DNA from 2 places in the Candidatus Merdisoma sp. HCP28S3_D10 genome. Region 1 is predicted to be linked to the other one. Evidence: predicted binding sites of a transcription regulator. Region 1 holds the regulator's gene; the other holds the start of a gene.
The links. Region 1 encodes Rex, which represses fermentation and respiration genes when NADH is low (regulators of the CRP and FNR family bind a similar motif). Its sites were predicted from a motif close to ATTGTTAANTANTTAACAAT; they were not measured.
Positions count from the first base shown of each region.

Region 1 (3,135 bases):
TAAAAATCGTGAATCTCACAGATTTTTCCATGCCGCAAATAAATCCGGGGCACTCTCTGGGACAGATCACAAACGAATTCATAATTAAACCGTCCGGACAGCTCTGCCAGCTCATCCACAGACAGGAACTCCTCCCCGTCTTTTCCAAAAATTGTAACTTCCATACCGGGAACCGCCTCCGGTATCTCCGTCACATCCACCATCATCTGATCCATACAGACTCTGCCACAGATAGGTGCCCGTTTTCCGGCCACCAGCACACAGCCCTTATTCGACAGGCTTCTGGGATAGCCGTCCGCGTAGCCTACCGGAACGGTTGCTATCTTACGCGTCGATTCCGCTGTATAGATGCCGCCGTAGCTGACCTCGGTTCCCGGCGCAATTTTCTTTACATGGACGATATGGCTCTTCATTTCCATAGCCGGTCGGAGCGGAACCAGCTCCTTTTTCACTTCATCGGAAGGGTACAGACCATATACAGTAATCCCTGCACGCACCATATCCAGATTGGCCTCCGGCAGGTCAATGATCCCGGCACTGTTGGAGCAGTGATGAATCTGAAATTTTGCACCGGCTGCTTCGCAGGCAGCGCAAAAAGCACGATACCGAGCCAGCTGCTTTTCGGTCGCTGTCTTATCCGTCTCGTCAGATTTGGAAAAATGAGTAAACAGGCCTTCCAGGATGATGCCGGGAAGCTTTCCTATCTCGCAGACCATCTTTACGCTTTCCTCTGTGTCCGCAAACCCAATCCGGCTCATGCCAGTATCCAGCTTTATATGCACCCGGACTTCTTTTCCCTGGCGGATAGCTTCCTCTGAAAGCTCCCGTGCCATGTCCAGACGGAACACGGTCGGCCGGATATCCAGTCGCACCAGCTCCGGATAATCCTCCGGAAATACATAGCCCAAAATCAATATCGGCTTGCAGATTCCGTTTTTCCGAAGCTCCACAGCCTCCTCAATGGTAGCCGCCGCAAAGCCCCACAGATAATCCTTATCCTCTATCATCCGGGCAATAGGAACCGCCCCGTGGCCGTAGCCGTTAGCCTTCACCACAGCCGCAATTCTGGTATTCTCTTTTAAGTTGGCCTTCATAGCCTCAAAATTATCTTCTATGGCATCCAAATCCACATAAGCTGCTACACGCTTATAATTTTTCACTTCTGACACTCCTCACTGCTTTACTATATGCGTTATATGCAAAAGGGAGCCACGAAAGCTCCCTTTCCCTTTTTCTTACAATTCCATCAGGAACACGGGTGTTCCTTCTCATATCTGGTAATGTTATAAGAAAGCTGCATCAGGCTCTCTGACAGATGTACATTCTCCACCAGTACATCCGACGGAACATCCAGATCAATATGGGCAAAATTCCAGATAGCCTTGATTCCGTACTGAACCAGAAGCTTTGTCATCTCTTCTGCCTTAGACTTCGGCAATGTCAGCGCTGCAATCTGTATCTCCTCATCCCGGATAAAATCTTCCAGATCCTCCAGCATATGAATCTGAATGCCACGGACACTTAAGCCCTTCAGCACCGGATTTACATCGAAGATACCCTTTATGTAAAAACCGCGCTTTTCAAAATCCACATAATTGGCCAGTGCCTGTCCCAGATTACCGCCGCCAATGATAATCATATTGTGTTTTTTATCCAGACCGAGAATCTTTCCGATTTCTTCATACAGGTATTTTACGTTGTAGCCGTAGCCCTGCTGGCCGAAGCCGCCGAAATTATTCAGATCCTGCCGGATTTGTGACGCCGTCACGCTCATTCTCGTGCTGAGCTCTCCGGAGGAGATTCTTTCTACTCCGTTTTCCATCAGTTCACCCAGATAACGATAATAACGCGGCAGACGCTTAATCACTGCTTTTGAGATTTCTCTCTCTTCCATTTTCCTTTACACATCCCTCAATAAATCATTTCAAACCTGTCTTTATTATAAGCGATTAGCAAATTTTTTGTCAATCTTTATCTTGTTCATTCCTGTAATTTTCGCTATAATAGACTTCATGTGAGAAAAAAGAGTCAAAAACAGAGGTACTTTTATGATATTAGCATGTCAGAATATAAACAAAGCATTCGGAACCGACGTCATTTTAAGAAATGCGTCCTTCCATATTGAGGATCGGGAAAAGGCTGCCATTGTCGGCATCAACGGTGCGGGCAAGTCTACCCTCCTGAAAATTATCATCGGGGAAATGGAAGCAGACTCCGGCGAAGTGATCTTAGCCAAAGGGAAAACCATTGGTTATCTGGCCCAACATCAGGATTTGAATAGTGACCACAGTATCTATCAGGAGCTTCTGACGGTCAAGCAGGACGTCATCGACCTGGAAGAGCGTATCCGGGAGTTGGAAGCGCAGATGAAGGAGCTTTCCGGCGCAGCCCTTGAGACAGCTCTCGATCAGTATACCCGTCTGAACCATGAATTTGAGTTAAAGAACGGTTATGCCTATAAAAGCGAAGTAGTCGGCGTCCTGAAGGGACTGGGCTTTGAAGAGGAGGAATTCGAGAAGCAGGTCAATACCCTCTCCGGCGGTCAGAAGACCCGTGTATCCCTGGGTAAGCTTCTTTTGTCCCATCCGGATCTCATTATGCTGGACGAGCCCACCAACCATCTGGACATGAATTCCATTGCCTGGCTGGAAACCTTTCTACTGAATTATGACGGCGCTGTTTTGGTGGTTGCCCATGACCGTTACTTTTTAAATCGAATTGCTACGAAAATCATTGAAATCGACGCCGGCGAGGTAACCTCTTTTCAGGGAAATTATACCGATTACGCCGCAAAAAAGACACAGCTTCGGGAAGCCCGCATGAACGCCTGGCTGAATCAGCAGCGAGAAATCCGCCATCAGGAAGAGGTCATTCAGAAGCTGAAATCCTTTAACCGGGAAAAGTCCATCAAGCGGGCGGAAAGCCGGGAAAAAATGCTGGATAAAATGGAGGTCCTGGAAAAGCCCAGCGAGGTGCGCTCCGAGATGCATATTACCCTGGAGCCCAAGGTGGTCAGCGGAAACGATGTCCTGACCGTAGAAGGACTTTCCAAAGCCTTCGGCAGTCAGACGCTCTTTACGGATCTCAGCTTTGAAGTAAAGCGTGGAGAACGGGTAGCCCTCATCGGAAATAACG
Region 1 covers NZ_JBQHTG010000002.1:305,177-308,311, reverse strand. The annotation lists gene alr (alanine racemase) at 1-1,160, opposite strand, end outside; gene ACTNCH_RS06565 (redox-sensing transcriptional repressor Rex) at 1,247-1,894, opposite strand; gene ACTNCH_RS06560 (ABC-F family ATP-binding cassette domain-containing protein) at 2,049-3,135, shown strand, end outside.

Region 2 (3,135 bases), on a different contig from region 1:
GGCCAGAAGGTGGAGAAAATCTTCAACCATGAGAAAATCAATTTTGATATCTTCTGCGGTCTCAATGAGAAGTTCCGCAGGGAATCCACGGATGCCCTGACCTACACGGGCATGCAGGTGCCCACGGTGGTCAGCCTTTCCTATCTGAATTACGCGGTGTCGGCCTGTGTGGGCGGCATTTTCACCCTGAACGGCCTGCTGGATATCGGAAGCCTGTCCTCCTATCTGGTGTTTGTGCGCCAGAGCGCATTACCCATGAACCAGTTTACGGCCCAGATCAACCAGATTCTGACTGCCCTGGCCGGAGCGGAGCGGATCTTCGACCTGATGGAGGCAAAGCCCGAGACAGACGAGGGCGACGTGACCCTCTGCAATGTAGTGGAAGAAAATGGAAGATTAAAAGAAACGGAAGAGCGCACCGGACAGTTTGCCTGGAAGCTTCCGGCGGTAGTTTCGGGCGGAAAACCGGAGCTTCGGAAACTGAAGGGTGAGGTGAAATTTGACAACGTGGTCTTCGGCTATGTGCCGGAAAAGCACATTTTAAACGGAATCTCCCTGTACGCGAAGCCCGGCCAGAAAATCGCCTTTGTGGGCAGTACGGGAGCAGGAAAGACGACGATCATCAACCTGGTGAACCGGTTCTATGAGATAGAGTCCGGAACGATCACCTACGACGGCATCAACATCCGTCGGATTCGGAAAGACGATCTGCGTCATTCCCTGGCCATGGTGATTCAGGAGACCCATCTGTTCACCGGGACCATCGCCGACAATATCCGCTACGGAAAATTGGACGCCACAGACGAAGAGGTCCGGGAGGCGGCCCGGATTGCCAACGCGGATTCCTTTATCCGCCGTCTGCCCGACGGCTACGATACCATGCTCTACAGCGACGGCAGCAATCTGTCCCAGGGCCAGCGGCAGCTTATCGCCATTGCCCGGGCGGCTATCGCGAAGCCTCCGGTCCTGATTCTCGACGAGGCTACCAGCTCCATTGACACGAGAACGGAGCGGCTGATTGAAAAGGGCATGGACGCCATTATGGAGGGCCGAACCGTATTCGTCATCGCCCACCGGCTGTCCACGGTCCGCAATGCCAGGGCCATTATGGTGCTGGAAAAGGGCGAAATCATTGAACGAGGCGACCATGAGGCGCTGCTTGCGGAAAAAGGACGGTACTATCAGTTATATACCGGTCAATTTGAGCTGGAATAAACTGGAAGAAAGATAAATGGTATACAAACAGGATTTCCGAAATCTGGAGTACATGGAGGACGAAAATCCTGTTTTTGTTCGGAAAATCTGGATTGTATTGAAAAAAATACTGGAATACAGCTCGATTCTGCGATAGAATAAAGTGATCGTAAATACGAGTCTATCGACATAAATTTAACAATATTGTCAAAAAATTCTCGAAATTGTTCGAAGATTGTCTATTTTTTATCTAAAGTTGTATCCCAATAATAAGTGTGATAAAGTGAATATGAGACAATGCTACAAAAGCATGAAGGAAGGAAAAAGCTTATGTTCAAGAAGACATTTAAAGGCGGCGTGCATCCCGACGATGGAAAACGGTACGCCAAGGATGCGTCTTACCGTACATATCTTCCCCAGGGCGAGCTGGTATTTCCCATGAGCCAGCATATTGGCAAGCCGGCGAAGCCGCTGGTGAAAAAGGGCGATACGGTGCTGGCGGGACAGCTGATCGGCGAAGCGGACGGCTTCGTATCAGCTAATATTGTCAGCTCCTGCTCCGGTACGGTAAAAGCTGTTGAGAACAGAAGAACAGCATCCGGTGCCAAGGTGATGTCTGTCGTGATCGAGAACGACGGACAGTATACACCTGCAGAGGGCATCGGCGCTGAGCGCGATTACAAGACGCTCGGTAAAGAAGAAATTCTCGAAAGTATCAAAAAAGCAGGAATTGTAGGAATGGGAGGAGCCGGTTTCCCGGTTCACGTAAAGCTTGCTCCGAAGAACGCGGACGAGATTCGTTATGTCATCGCCAACGGCGCGGAGTGCGAGCCCTACATCACCTGTGACGACCAGCTGATGCGCACAAAAAGCATGGAGCTGGCAGAGGGCATGAGAATTCTGCTTCAGCTGTTCCCGGCGGCAGAGGGTGTCTTTCTGATTGAGGAAAATAAACCGGAAGCCATCGCGGCGCTGAAAAAGGCCTGCGCAGGCGATGACAGGCTGAAGGTTCATGCTGCGAAATGCAAGTACCCCCAGGGCGGCGAGCGTTCCATTATCCAGGTGATCGCAGGGATCGATCTGAAGCTGGGTATGCTCCCGGCCGACGCAGGCTGCGTGGTGGATAACGTGGCGACCATTTATGCCATTTACCAGGCTGTATGCAAGTCCACACCGCTGATGGAGCGTGGCTTTACGGTATCCGGCGACGTGGTGAAGGAGCCCTGCAACCTGATTGTAAAAATCGGAACCAACATGGCAGAGGTCCTGGAGGCCGCAGGCGGCATACAGGAAGGAAAAGAAGCGCAGAAATACTTAAGCGGCGGCCCCATGATGGGAATGGCGCTGGCAGATCTGGAGGTTCCCATCTGCAAGAACAACAATGCGCTGACCGTGCTGGGCGAGGATCCGGTGGCACTGGCAGAGCGGCAGGCGACGTCATGTCTGCGCTGCGGACGCTGTGCCAGAGTCTGTCCTCTGGGACTGTCCCCCCAGGAAATGATGGATGCGGCCAAGAGAAAGCGCTACGTCCGTTATGAAAAGAAGCTGTACGGCCTGGAGTGTATCGCCTGCGGATCCTGTACCTTTGTCTGCCCGGCCAAGCAGCCTCTGATGCAGACCTTCAAGGAGACGAAGGCTGAGATTATGAACAGGAAGAGAGCCGCGCAGGCCCAGCAGGGAGGTGCAAAGAAATGAGTAAACTGATGAATGTATCCTCCAGCCCCCATGCACGGAGCCGTCTGACCACCAGCCGGGTCATGGGCGACGTGATTCTGGCGCTTTTACCGGCTACAGCCATGGGCGTCTATCATTTTGGAAGTTCCGCGCTGGTGACCATTCTGGTTGCCATTCTGGCAGCGGTCCTGACAGAATTTTTATTTGACAAGGCAGCGAAACGGCCCAACACCGTGAAGGACTGCAGCGCCATTGTCACAGGACTTC
Region 2 covers NZ_JBQHTG010000001.1:89,205-92,339, reverse strand. The annotation lists gene ACTNCH_RS00415 (ABC transporter ATP-binding protein) at 1-1,215, shown strand, start outside; gene rsxC (electron transport complex subunit RsxC) at 1,525-2,889, shown strand; partial or broken gene ACTNCH_RS00405 (RnfABCDGE type electron transport complex subunit D) at 2,886-3,135, shown strand, end outside.
Region 2: rsxC (electron transport complex subunit RsxC) is a predicted target of Rex. The motif match lies at 1,378-1,397, and genes of this name have one in related genera.